DNA from 4 places in the Pseudoalteromonas sp. AS84 genome. Region 3 is predicted to be linked to each of the others. Evidence: predicted binding sites of a transcription regulator. Region 3 holds the regulator's gene; each other region holds the start of a gene.
The links. The regulator sigma-54, encoded in region 3, starts transcription at its own class of promoters, with help from an activator protein. The targets are predictions, from matches to a motif close to GTTGGCACGNNNNTNGNNT.

Region 1 (3,563 bases), on a different contig from region 3:
AGTTTTGCATTTGTATTTTGCCTTCTTGGAGTTTTTTATAAAGGTAATGAAATAGCTAGCGAGGTCTCGCATGCAACTATGGCAATATTCTACCTAGGTATCATGCTCTTGGTATATGGCGCTTCATTGCTTTGGCAAAATCGTGATTAGGAGAGGAAATGCAAAATAACATAGCAAAGTATCGAAAAGAAGCCAGGCTTTCACAGCAAGAACTTGCTGATGCTATTAACGTGTCGCGCAAAACAATAAGTACCGTAGAAACAAACCGGTTTACGCCGTCGGTAATAATTGCTCTAAAAATAGCAAAGCATTTTAATACCTCAGTCGAAAGTCTCTTTGTACTGGATGAAAATGATTGATACATGTTAAAGCATTAGTCTCATTTTATTAGCAAAAATACTGATTTAGTCACTTCAATTGCAACGTATGGAGGACAGCGCTGTTGTTATTAGCGTAATTGCGCTAAAATAGACCAGCAAAAAAATATATATCTAAACCGGAGATTCTACAAGGCATGAAAAAACTGCTAATTTCACCGTCAAAAATGACGCTAGGCGAACAAGAAAATCAAATCTATCAGAACATTCTGAAGCAATCTTCAGAGTTAAGCCTTAACCTTATGGCCGTGAAAGTAGAAAACCACCCTGATGATTTTTTACCTTGGTGTTACGAATTGCTAAGTGCAAGCAGAGATCGTATGAACTACGATTTACTAGAGCCACAGCAGTTACCAGTACTTAAGAAGCTACACGATCAGCTTATTTCAGCTATCAGCTTTTTACAGGTTAAAACTTTACGTATTGCTCCGTGGCCTGTTGTAAGTGTATTTGTAGAACAACACAAAGATGTTATTGCACTTGATGAACAGCTTCGTTTGGTAGACTACATCAAAAGCATTCGTGAACAGTCTCTTAAAGATATGATTCCTGAAGACTTACTTGCGTTTAGCGGTAAGCACATGGCATCACTTGATCCAAGCACATACAACTTTGACGTTGAATGGTTTGCATCTACAAAAAGTGCAAAGAGCTTCCATCAAATGCTTGGTGATTTACCAGGTGCTTTTGACGATGCACTAGTGAATATTCCACTTGAAGGTGATATTACTCAATACGAATATCAACAATTTGTTGCTGCTTATTCAAAAATATTCACCGACAACAACGAAAAACCAACACTTGCGCCTGCAACACGACTGCTTGCAATGCGTCGCCCTGATTTATTTACTCCGATTACAAATAATCGATTAGATGCATTATGTGGTGCCCTTGGTGTTTCTAAACTTAAAAATAGTGATTTTGAGCGTTACTGGCAAGATATCGTAAAAGGTATTCAAGCTATGTCATGGTACAAAATGGCTAAACCTAGTAATGAGTTAGAAGAACAATTGGTTGCTATTAAAGCATTAATTCCATGTTTCTTTCACTACGCTGATGCTAAAACACCAGATAACTCTAACTACATTAAACTGCTAACCAAGCCTAAACGTACTACAACTACTACAGGTAAAACTCAGCGTAGAGGTAAAGAGTCTGCAGAAATATTAGTAGACCGTGCACTTGCTGCTGACGATATTCCTGAGCATATTCGCAGTAAACGTGATTCAATTGTGAGTGAAGTACAAAAAGGTCGCAGCGTAAACGAAACAATTAGCCTTATGCGCACTATATTCGGTTAAAATCTTCTAATTTAGCCGTACTTTTATGGTGCGGCTAGGTTAATTTATGCACCAGCAATGTGCGCAACATCTTCCTTCATATTACCCCCCATCCTATTCATAAAATTCAAGCTCATGTTTTTAATAAATAAAAAATAATTTTTAATAAAAAATAATGAAGCTGGCACATACAGTGCAATTATCCCGTTAGTTAAACAATAAAAAGCCGTCAGCCTAAAGGTTCCGATTACATAATAAAAACCTTGGCGAGCAAAAATCATATAACGGGAAATGGACATGCTAAAACTAAAAAAAACAATCGCTATCAGTGCTATAGCATTAATGGGCGCAACATCTTTAACGTCAACAGCCGTACATGCTGAAGTAACAGCAAACGCAGCGGCAACATCAAACTACTTATGGCGTGGTCAAGAGCAAACTGGGGGCGATGCAGCTATTTCAGGCGGTATTGATTACGCTAATGAATCGGGCTTTTATGCAGGTACTTGGGCTTCAAATGCATCGTGGGCAGATGAAATGACCTATGAGCTTGATTTATATGCAGGCTTTGGTGGCGACATTAACGAAAGCGTTAGCTATGATGTTGGCTATATTTATTACGCTTACCCAGACGCAGCCTCTGAAGCTGACGCAGATTTCTCTGAAATTTACGGTAGCATCAGTGTTGAAGGCTTTACCTTTGGTGCTTCAGTACTAGCAACATCAGCTGCAAGTGGTGATGGTACAGACTTTGGTGATTCACTTTACCTGACAGCTGACTACGGTTTTGCTGTTGGCAGTAACGGCACTGAAATGGCACTTCACTTGGGCCATTACTCTGGTGACTTTATTGGCGATGATAATATCTTAGATTACGGTGTATCAATTTCGAAAGATGGGTTCACTTTTGGTTTATCTGATACAGATATGGATGACTCAGATATTAAAGCTTACGTTGCTTATTCTGTAGACTTTAATTTATAAGAAAGAATGTGTTACTTGCTGCAACACGAAGGGCCTTTTGGCCCTTTTCTTATTTTTGAACAAGCCCCTTCACACCTGTTAACAAACCGTTACAATTGAATGAAAACAATACATACATTTTCCTTTATTCTATTACCTAGTCACTGGGCATTTATAACTGCCTAGCCATAAAATAGGTATAAAGGAATAATAATGAAATCACCTAACGCGTTTAGCGCCCTACTCGATATTTATATAAGTCCTAGTAAAGCTTTCAATGGTGTTGAACACGCCAGAGGTTGGTCATGGCTTGCTTTTATAGTCATGTCTTTAGTTTCAATGGCGAGTATTTATATTTTTTATTCCACTGTTGATATGCAGTTTTTGATTAATGAGCAAGTAGCAGCATCAACTATTGATGCGACGATTGGCGAGCAAAAAATGATTCGCCAAAGTATAGAGCAAAATGCAGAAGGCCAAGTATGGTTTGGTTTGTTTGGCGGCGTAATTGCGCTGGCTATCATGAATGCATTAATGGCACTTTATTATATGCTTGTGGCTAAACAGGATCCTGCATCAGAACATAGCTACGGAGCTTGGTATGGATTCTCTACCTGGACAATGATGCCAGTTGTTATTTCAAGCCTAGGAACAATTGCTCTTGTACTAAGTGCAAGTACAGATCAAATATCTCAACAAGCCGTATTTAGCTATGCATCCATTAACCAATTAATAATAGGACTTGAAATTGGCCATCCTTTTTATAGCTTATTAGAATCAATAAACTTGTTTAGCTTATGGAGCATTGCGCTGGGAATGATAGGCTTAAAATGCTGGACTAATTTTTCAACTAACAAAGCACTCCTATTCTCTGCTCTTCCTTCAATTATTATTTTTGGTATTTGGGCAATCATTGCAGCAAGTTAACTCTTAAGTGGAGGTA
Region 2 (3,563 bases), on a different contig from region 3:
GCTACGCGCTTAAAGCATGAGCTTGAACATAACCGTATTGCTATTATTGCTGGGTTTCAAGGGCGTGATGTTGAGGGCAACATTACAACGCTTGGGCGCGGTGGCACCGATACATCGGCTGTAGAAATAGCAGCGGCTATAAAAGCCGACGAATGCCAGATCTATACAGACGTTGACGGCGTATATACTACAGATCCTCGTGTTGAACCTAACGCGCGCAGAATGAGCCAAGTTACCTTTGCCGAAATGCTGGAGCTGGCAAGTTTAGGGGCGAAAGTTTTGCACATTCGCTCAGTAGAAGCTGCAGGTAGACACAATGTGCCACTTAGGGTGCTTTCGAGCTTTAATCCTGATGAAGGCACATTAATAAGTTTTGAGGAGAACGATATGCCAAGCAAGGTGGTATCGGGGATTGCGTTTAATCGTGACGAATGTTTAATTAAAGTCGATGGTGTGCCAAGCGGTACACAATATCTTTCAAAAATATTGAAACTTTTTGCTGATAATGGCATCGAAATAGATATGATTAATCAAGTTAATCATATCTTTGAAAAAATAGACTATGCTTTTACTGTGCACTCGAATGATTATCTGCAAGCACTTGAATTATTGAGCGAAGATCAAGCTCAACTCAGTGCTCAAAATATAAGCGGATTACCAACAGTCGCTAAAGTGTCTGCTGTTGGAATGGGTATGAAATCGCATTCTGGTGTAGCAAGTTTATTTTTTGATGCATTAGCGCAGGAAAATATTAATGTGGTTTTAGTCTCGACTTCTGAGATCAAAATTTCAGTTTTAATAGATGAAAAGTACCTAGAGTTGGCTGTTCGTGCATTACACAAAGCATTTTTAACAGAAAATGGATAGATTGAGAGTTTTTACTTACTTTTCAGTCTAATTTTCATTAGTATGTTTAAGCGGAATCTTATAATTTTTATTGGAACATGGGAGCAAGAGAATGCTAATACTAACTCGTAGAGTAGGTGAAACCCTAATGATTGGTGACGAAGTAACAGTTACTGTTCTAGGTGTTAAAGGAAATCAAGTTCGAATCGGTGTTAATGCACCAAAAGACGTATCAGTGCATCGTGAAGAGATTTACATGCGCATACAAGCTGAAAAGTCGAACCCTAATCCGGGCAATGCTTAATCAACACGTATACGTAGCTGAGTAATTAACTCAACTAGTCAAAAGCCACTCACTGAGTGGCTTTTTTGTTTATAAAAGCGAGTGTTTCTGGGGTTAATATTTGTTTTGAAATATACTGCATGCCGCTTTTATTTTTAATAATAATACCTTGCTGCGTATCTATTACTTCGCTTATGTCTTGCCAAGTTAGCTGAAAGCTTTTGTAATGATTAGCCGATTTAATACCTTCTTCATCAAAGGTAAGTGTTACTTCTGAGCCTGATGCTCTGCTGAGCATTTGTCTGGTTACCCACCAAGGTCTGCGATAGTAAAAAGCGACGCACTCTAGTACACCTAGCATGATCATAAACGATCCTAAGTAATGATCGTTTAAAACATAAATGCCAAATAAACCAAGCGCAACCAGTAGTACAAGTAAAAAGTACTTAGGTTTGGCGCGTTTACTGTACGGGAGTGACTCATCAAAGCACTCATAAAAGTAGGGTTTATCTAGCGTGTAGGTTGTTGTAAATGCCATATTGCCTTGCTTTAAATATCGTTTTTTTTATTTTAACAAGCTAATCGCTAAATGAGCAGCTTTATAGTCAGCGATTTTATTACAGACACAAAAAAACGGCCCTAAGGCCGTTTTTTAGCGATAAAAGAAGAATTAACAGTTAGTTTCTTCAGCGTTTACGCCTTCTTTAACATTTTCACATGCATCTTCTACTTTGTTTTGCACGTCAGTTACTGCTTCGTCAATACGTTCGCCTGCGTCTTCTGCATGGTTGTCTTCACAACCCATGATGAAAAAACTTGCGAATAGACCGATTAGTGCTGCTTTTACAGTTGTTGAATTCATAATGTAATTCCTTGTAAGTTTTAATTAAATTTTAGTGTGTTAGTTGAATGCTTTATCTACCTGGGCGATTTACCACGTAGTGCACCTGAAACTAATGAAATCACTAAAAGTACTAAAAAGATAAAAAATATAATTTTTGCTATACCAGCTGCGGCACCTGCGATGCCACCAAAACCTAACACTGCAGCGATTAAAGCAATAACTAAAAATGTAATTGTCCAGCGTAACATTGTTTTCTCCTTGGTTATCAAATTTGCTCATAATAACTAATGCCAGTTACATGCCAAAGTTTATTTTTTATTAATATCAATGACTTATGTTTTTTGGTTATGTGTTTAGTTATTTGTTAGTTAGTAACTTTTACGCTTTGTTATGTAAGTTATTCACACTGTTACAAATTGCTGGCAAAAATCTACTGAGAATAAATTTTTTGGTAAGACCAATTAACAATTGGTGCGTGTTTTTGTACTTATTATAAAGTTTGGTGTGTATTTTTATTAAGTTGAATAGTTAATTAACAACTTCTATATAACTATTAGCTATAGTCGTTATTTCCTACGTGTATTGTAGGGCGCATGGTTGCTGGGTTATGGCATGTAAATAAGTTGAGTGTTATGTTGTTTATAGTTTAATTGGTTTTACCAATTTACAAGATGTAGACAAAGCGACTAGTTTTGTTATCATCCAGTGAATAAATATTTAATTAAATCGATTTTTTATTTTCGATATGGGTTTCAAGGGGGAGAAAAATGGATATAGGTGCTCTACTCACAACGGCTGGTAGCTTAATGCTAACTGGTATGGTTGGGGTGTTTGTATTTCTGTCGATATTAATTGGTGCAGTAACGCTTATGTCTAATTTGGTGACGCGCTTTAGCGAACCAGAGGCATCACCAGCTAAATCACCGTCTTTTAAATCTCAAGGTGTGCCTAATGAGCACATCGCTGCTATTAGTGCTGCCATTGCTCAGTACAAATCAAATAACAAATAAGGGGCACACACATGGCTAAATTAAAATTAACAGAATTGGTATTACGCGATGCGCACCAATCATTGCTCGCAACACGTATGCGCTTAGACGATATGCTACCTATTGCTAGCAAGCTAGATGATGCAGGTTATTGGTCTATTGAATCGTGGGGCGGTGCTACATTTGATTCGTGTATTCGTTATTTAGGCGAAGATCCTTGGGAGCGTATTCGTGCGCTTAAAAAAGCGATGCCTAATACTAAACAGCAAATGCTATTACGCGGTCAAAACCTATTGGGTTACCGCCATTACGCTGATGACGTAGTTGAAAAATTTGTAGAACGCGCACACAAAAATGGCGTTGACGTATTTCGTATATTCGATGCAATGAACGATGTACGCAACCTTGAAACAGCGATTAAAGCGGCTATAAAAGTAGGCGCACACGCTCAAGGTACTATTTCGTATACAGTTAGCCCTGTTCATACGCTTGAAATGTGGCTAACTCTTGCTAAGCAATTAGAAGATTTAGGTTGTCACTCAATTTGTATTAAAGATATGGCGGGTTTATTAAAGCCATACGATGCTGAAAAACTAATTAA
Region 3 (3,563 bases):
TAATATTCAGGTAGATATAAAGCTATTAACAATGCGCTCGGAGCAACCCGTTATCATCACTGGACCCAATTTAAAAATCACCGGCAAAGGCCTAGAAGCCGACTTAAAAACCGAAGTGATAAAACTAATTAACCATACGCGAACCATATATTATGACCAATAAAATATTAAAATCACTTATTATTCCTACACTTATACTAGCATTTAATAGCAGTGCTGCAGAGCCAAATACACAGCCTGCTGCAAATCAAATATCAATAAGCGCCGATAAGCAAGAAGGTCAATTAAAAGCTAATGTCGGGATTTTTGAGAAAAACGTTGAAATTATTCACGGTAACCGCCGTATTACAGCCGACCGTCTCGAAGTACATAAACGCGATGAACTTGGTGATAATAAGCAATTATTAATTGCCACTGGTAGCCCTGCCCACTTTGAAGAGAAGCAATCAGACGGCACGACTATGAGCGCCAGTGCTGACGAAGTACGTTACGATGTATCTAAGCGTTTTTTAACGCTTGTTGGTAATGCACAGGTATCGCAAGCAGGACAAAAAATAAATGCTAAAAGCATTACCTACGACATTGAGCAGCAGCTAATCAGTGCCGAAAAAGATGAAAACTCAACTGACCGCGTTCATACAATTTTAGTACCCATTGAAACTAAAAAAAGTAAAAAAAGCGACAAAGGTCAACCATGAGCACATTAAAAGCAGAACTATTAGCAAAGAGCTATAAAGGCCGTGAAGTTGTAAAAAACGTTGGCCTTGAAGTAAAAGCTGGCAGTATTGTTGGCTTACTTGGCCCTAACGGCGCAGGCAAAACAACCACGTTTTATATGATTGTAGGCCTTGTGCCTAGCGATAAAGGTAAAATATCGATAGATGATAACGATATTACTCTTTTACCTATGCATAGTCGTGCTAGATTAGGCATAGGCTACTTACCGCAAGAGTCTTCAATTTTCAGAAAGCTAACTGTTTATCAAAACTTAATGGCTATTTTAGAAACGCGCAAAGAGTTAAATAAACAAGCTAGAGAAGACACTCTCGATAAATTATTAGATGAATTTAGCATACAACACATTCGTGATAGCCAAGGTATGGCATTATCAGGTGGCGAACGTCGTCGTGTTGAAATAGCACGTGCGCTGGCAGCAGATCCTAAATTTATATTACTGGATGAACCGTTCGCTGGTGTTGATCCAATTTCAGTATTAGATATAAAGAAAATAATAGAACATCTTAAAAATCGTGGGATTGGAGTATTAATTACCGACCATAACGTAAGAGAAACCCTTGATGTTTGTGAAAAAGCCTACATTGTTTCTCATGGGGAGCTGATTGCATCAGGTACTCCAGAACACGTATTAAATGATAAAACAGTACGCGATGTTTACTTAGGCGAGCAATTTAGGCTGTAACATTTACGCCATGTCTTTAAGCATCTGCTAGTATTAATTATAACAACATAAAAGGATTGTTAGAGATACATGAGGCAATCACTACAGCTGCGCATGGGCCAGCAACTTACAATGACTCCACAGCTGCAACAAGCTATTCGTTTGTTGCAACTCAGTACATTGGATCTCCAGCAAGAAATACAAGAAGCTCTCGACAGCAACCCGCTATTAGAGGTTGAAGAACAAGACTACTCAGAAGATGCTGCTGGCAAAAACGAGCAAAAAGCTGATACCGATGACATAACTGTTAGCGCATCTGCCGATGATGCTCCAAGCGAATACGAACAAGATAGTGGTGAAGCACTTGCGAAAGACACGCTAAGTGACGACATGGCTATGGATGTTAGCTGGGATGAGTACATGAGTGCCGCTCCTGCAGCATCATCGGGTCCAATGCCTGAAGATGAATCAATTTATCAAGGTGCCTCTACAGAGACGCTCCATGAGTATTTAATGTGGCAGTTACAATTAACGCCATTTAGCCCTACAGACGAAGCTATTGCTATTGCCATCGTAGAAGCCGTTGATGATTCAGGTATTTTAACACTAAGCTGCGAAGAGATTTTAGAAAGCTTTAATCAAGAAAACGAAGATGATAACGAAGTCGAACTTGATGAAATTGAAGCTGTATTAAAGCGCATCCAACTGTTTGATCCTGTCGGTATTGCTGCACGTAGTTTACAAGAGTGTTTGTGTATTCAGCTTAACCAATTTGATAAAGAAACACCTTACATTAATGAAACAAAAATGATTTTAACCGAGCATATTGATTTATTAGCTGCTCGTGACTATCGTACATTAATGAAGAAAACCAAGCTCAAAGAAGAAGAGCTTAAAGAAGTAATGACATTAATCCATACTCTTAGTCCTAAGCCAGCAGATACTATTGTAAGAGAAGAATCTGAGTATGTTATTCCAGACGTGTCGGTTAAAAAAATTAAAGGCCGCTGGGTTGTTGAGTTAAACCCAGATAGCATGCCTAAAATTCGTGTTAATAGCCAATACGCTGCAATGTCTCGCACTGTAAAATCGAGTGGTGACAGCCAGTTTATTCGCTCGCATTTACAAGAAGCTAAATGGTTTATTAAAAGCTTAGAAAGTAGAAACGACACGCTTTTAAAAGTAACTAATTGTATTGTTAAGCAACAACAAGGCTTTTTTGAACACGGACCTGAAGCAATGAAACCGATGGTTTTAAATGATGTTGCTGAAATGGTAGAAATGCACGAATCAACAATTTCGCGCGTAACAACTCAAAAGTATATGCATACACCCCGTGGTATATTTGAGCTTAAATACTTTTTCTCAAGCCATGTAAGCACCGAAAACGGTGGTGAATGTTCATCTACAGCAATTCGTGCACTTATCCGCAAATTAATCGCTGCAGAAAACTCAGCAAAACCATTGAGTGATAGTAAAATAGCGGATATATTGGCTGAGCAAGGAATTAAAGTAGCAAGACGTACAATCGCAAAATACCGCGAATCTCTGGCTATTCCACCGTCAAATCAGCGTAAAAGCTTGATCTAAGACGCAAAAAAAAAGAGGGTAATGCTTATGCAACTAAACTTAACTGGTCGTCACGTAGAATTAACCGATTCACTAAGAGACTATATTAATACCAAATTTGCGAAGCTAGAAAGACACTCTGATCATATTAATAATGTTCATGTCATTCTTGATGTAGAAAAATTAAATCAAAAAGCAGAAGCTACAATACATGTAAGTGGTGCTGAGCTATTTGCCTCTACGGAACATCAAGATATGTATGCCGCCATTGACTCGTTGATCGACAAGCTCGATCGACAAGTAATTAAACACAAAGAGAAGCTTGCTCGACACTAATATGATGAAATTAAGCTCACTTATATGCCAGGACTGCAGCAAAGCTGCGGTCCTTTTTAATAGCAAAAAAAGAATTTTAGAGTTCATTAGCGAACTTGCTCACGACAAACTTCCGTATTTACCGCAACAGGATATCCTTACTGCTTTAATGAGCAGAGAGAAACTGGGTAGTACAGGTATTGGGCGTGGTATTGCCATTCCTCATGGTCGAATGAGCGGTGCAGAAGAGCCTTTAGCTTTAGTACTCGTTAGCGAAACT
Region 4 (3,563 bases), on a different contig from region 3:
CAATTGGCTCATCAATGGTAATTGAAGGCGAATGGTTGATCATCAAGCATTTGTATATTGAACGGCGCATGACACCACTCAATTTATTTTTAGAGAATGCTGATGAAGAAAGTGCCGCTGACGCAATTGAAGAGTACGGGCAAGCCCTAAAAGAAATGATTGCCGTTAATATATTTCCTGGCGATATGCTCTTAAAAAACTTTGGTGTAAGTAAGCACAAACGTATTATTTTTTACGATTACGATGAAGTTCAATACCTAACCGATATGAACTTTAGAGCATTACCAAAAGCAAAGAGTTACGATGATTATTTAATGGATGAGCAAAGTTACTCTGTTGCACCACAAGACGTATTTCCAGAGCAGTTATGTACCTTTGTAATGCCTAATCCTATGTATAAAAAGTTTTTCCTCAGCACTCATCCAGAGCTAATAGATGTTAGCTTTTGGAAGCAGGCACAACAAAATATAAAAAATGGTCAGGTAAGTCATATTTACCCATACCCGACAGCACAGCGATTTATTCACCACTGGTAAGCGCTAAAGGACACACAATGAATATAAGTAAAATAGATTTAAATTTACTCGTTTATCTCGATACATTGCTTCGAGAATGCAACGTAACACGAGCTGCTAATCAATTGAGTATTACGCAACCCGCAATGAGTAATGGCCTTAAACGACTTCGTAACCTATTTAACGACCCTATTTTAGTTCGTACCAGCGATGGTATGGTCCCGACAGAGCGCGCTTTAGAGTTACAACCTGTTATTCGTGGCATATTAATGACGCTTGAAGAAACTCTAGCACCTAATAGAGAATTTGAGGCAAGCCAGAGTAAACGTGTATTTAGAATAATGGCCAGTGATTACGCTGCAAGTACGTTAGCGCCAAAGCTTTTAAGTAAACTACACGAAGAAGCCCCCGATACTACTTTAGATATACTCACACCAAGTGACGTAACCTTTCATGACGTAGAAAACGGTAAAGTAGATATGGCAATCAACCGCTTTGAAAACTTACCTCAGTCTTTTCATCATAAACGTATTTGGAAAGACAGTTTTTGCTGCTTAGTTAAGGCCGACAACCCTATTATTGAAAGCTTTAGCCTCGACAGCTACTTAAAAGCACGCCATATATGGGTGAGTAAAACAGGTTTTGGTGTAGGTGTGGGCATGGACCCTAAAGATGTGCAAAAACTCGGCTGGGTTGACGAAGCACTTGCCCACTTTGGTAAACATCGTAACATTGCCACTTTCACGCGTAACTATCATGTAGCGATTCATTTAGCTAAAGAGAAAAACTTGATTGCGACCCTTCCTTCAAAAGCCGCAAATATATACTTAGATGATCCGGGGCTTAAAATTTTAGAGCCACCGTTTCCGATTCCACCTTTTGAACTTGATATGATTTGGAGCCCACTGCTGCATCGCGATGCGAGCCACATCTGGTTACGCCAAAAAGTAGCTGAGGTAGCTGAAGAGCTAAAATAACTTTATTACACAATATAATGTAAAAATTGCTAGGTTAATACTTTCCTCATTAACTTAGCCCCTTCCTGTAATAAAATTAAATCAATAAAATCAAATGACTACATAAAAATAAAAACGTGGAACGTACATTGCTTTTATTAAATTGAACTATACATTCATTTAATAAAAGAGGTCATTATGAACACCCATCAAGGATCAGAAGTAAATCATATTACTGACATCATTCAAGTTATGAACAGCGGCATCGATTTTTATCAAAAAGCACAGGAAAAAGTTGAAGACCCTGCTATTGGCGCACTTTTTCAGCGTATGATAGATGCCCGAAAAGTGAGTGTCGAGCGTCTGCAGCCATATGCAATTAATGAAAAAGGCGAACGCGAAGATGGTTCATCTTTCGCAGTTGAAGCACGACGTGCATATACAGCCCTATTGACTACTTTCACTTCACATAACGACAGCACGTATGTTAAAGAGCTTGAAGAAGTAGAAGATAAAACGCTTGAAGAAATTAAAGCCGCTATGGATAAACCGCAACCAGCTGATTGCGAAGCAGCACTGGCTAAAACATTATTAACGATGCAAAGCTGCCATGCAGAAATGAGCCGTATGCAAAAGCAGTAAGCTTACATAACGCATAAATACAACCCAGCCTAGCGCTGGGTTTTTTATTACCTCTAATACCAATCTGTATAAATCCTTAAGCAATTTAACGAATTAAATTACTCTATAACGATGCTAAATAGACCCCATATATAAGCAGATTGCTATAAACACCACCTTATTTCTCCACATTTTAAATACATAATAAATACAAAAATTTAATGTTATTAGAATGTTTATTTAACCACGCTTTATTTTTGCTGTGCTAATTTTGTTATTAGGTACCTAAAACCTTGCTGTGGCGCCGCAGCATTTAATTAAAAATAAGGTCCAATATGAAAAGTAAACTAAGTAAACTGCAAAATAATGCTGATGTAGATATGACCCCGATGTTAGACATAGTGTTCATATTACTAATTTTCTTTATTGTAACTACATCTTTTGTAAAACCTGTGGCTATTGAATTAAACCGACCACTCGACAGCCCTCAAATAGATAAGCCTGTTAAAAATGCTTTATTTAGAATTGATGAAAGTAACGGAGTATATTTTTCAGGGAGGTTAATTGGTTTAGAGCAAGTTACGTCTAATTTAGCGATGTTCGCGGCTAAATATGAAATAAGTTCGGTACTTATAACCGCAGACGAAAACAGTACACATAATACTTTAATGAGTGTAATGAATAATATTAAGCAATACGATGATTATTCAATAAGTTTGATTTCTAAATAAAATCAGCCCAAGCTAAAACAAAAAAAGGGCCTTACGGCCCTTTGAGTTAAATAACGAAAGGGAGGTTATTAATTAAAAACGGTATTCTGCACCTACGTAGTAGTAAGCACCGTTAAATCCAAATGGAGCCGAGCGACGTGAGTAGTCAAACACACCTGAGCTACTTATTACTGTGTTGCCACTAGCATCCACAATAGTACCTGAGCGAGAGTTACCTATTTCGTTTTTATCTGGGTAAACGTCAAATAAGTTATTTGCACCAATGTTTACCGACAAATCTTCAGTAACGAAGTAGTTAACTTTAACGTCAGTTAAAATTTCTGCGCCATACGTTTGACGACCACCATCTTCTACTGTGTACTCACCAAAGCGATTAAGTGACAGGTTAACTGTCCAATCATCACGTTGATAAAGTGCACTTAAGTTAATGCGATCCTCAGGTTGCCACTCTTCTATAATAGAGATATCTTCCGCTGAAAATATATCGTCTACACTTACTGTCTCAAGGCTTGAGCCAGCAGGAGAAAATAACGATACAACATCTGTTTTAGTGAAGTTAGCTGCAAGTGTAAAATCAAGCGTACCGCCTAAACCTTCAGTGTTCCACGTTGCTACAAAATCAACACCACGAGTTTCAGTATCAGCACCATTTAAGAAAAACTGCCCTACGCCAGCCCCCGCACTATTTAATGCAGCATCAAGGCTTGTAGATAAACCTTTACCTAAGCGGTCACTAATTA

Region 1: WNY79_RS16355 (TorF family putative porin) is a predicted target of sigma-54. The motif match lies at 1,838-1,856, and genes of this name have one in related genera.
Region 2: WNY79_RS10060 (DUF1328 family protein) is a predicted target of sigma-54. The motif match lies at 2,261-2,279, and genes of this name have one in related genera.
Region 4: WNY79_RS16590 (PA2169 family four-helix-bundle protein) is a predicted target of sigma-54. The motif match lies at 1,608-1,626, and genes of this name have one in related genera.

Annotation. Positions count from the first base shown of each region.
Region 1 covers NZ_JBBMQY010000018.1:78,174-81,736, reverse strand. Annotated here, with positions in the region: gene WNY79_RS16370 (hypothetical protein) at 1-150, shown strand, start outside; gene WNY79_RS16365 (helix-turn-helix transcriptional regulator) at 159-359, shown strand; gene WNY79_RS16360 (hypothetical protein) at 515-1,678, shown strand; gene WNY79_RS16355 (TorF family putative porin) at 1,955-2,641, shown strand; gene WNY79_RS16350 (YIP1 family protein) at 2,834-3,547, shown strand.
Region 2 covers NZ_JBBMQY010000008.1:19,172-22,734, forward strand. Annotated here, with positions in the region: gene WNY79_RS10040 (aspartate kinase) at 1-867, shown strand, start outside; gene csrA (carbon storage regulator CsrA) at 959-1,150, shown strand; gene WNY79_RS10050 (YcxB family protein) at 1,200-1,667, opposite strand; gene WNY79_RS10055 (hypothetical protein) at 1,800-1,991, opposite strand; gene WNY79_RS10060 (DUF1328 family protein) at 2,048-2,221, opposite strand; gene WNY79_RS10065 (OadG family transporter subunit) at 2,741-2,983, shown strand; gene oadA (sodium-extruding oxaloacetate decarboxylase subunit alpha) at 2,995-3,563, shown strand, end outside.
Region 3 covers NZ_JBBMQY010000016.1:74,199-77,761, forward strand. Annotated here, with positions in the region: gene lptC (LPS export ABC transporter periplasmic protein LptC) at 1-163, shown strand, start outside; gene lptA (lipopolysaccharide transport periplasmic protein LptA) at 153-698, shown strand; gene lptB (LPS export ABC transporter ATP-binding protein) at 695-1,420, shown strand; gene WNY79_RS15455 (RNA polymerase factor sigma-54) at 1,490-2,989, shown strand; gene hpf (ribosome hibernation promoting factor) at 3,017-3,304, shown strand; gene ptsN (PTS IIA-like nitrogen regulatory protein PtsN) at 3,309-3,563, shown strand, end outside.
Region 4 covers NZ_JBBMQY010000019.1:24,875-28,437, forward strand. Annotated here, with positions in the region: gene aceK (bifunctional isocitrate dehydrogenase kinase/phosphatase) at 1-536, shown strand, start outside; gene WNY79_RS16585 (LysR family transcriptional regulator) at 554-1,492, shown strand; gene WNY79_RS16590 (PA2169 family four-helix-bundle protein) at 1,670-2,113, shown strand; gene WNY79_RS16595 (biopolymer transporter ExbD) at 2,428-2,823, shown strand; gene WNY79_RS16600 (TonB-dependent receptor) at 2,896-3,563, opposite strand, start outside.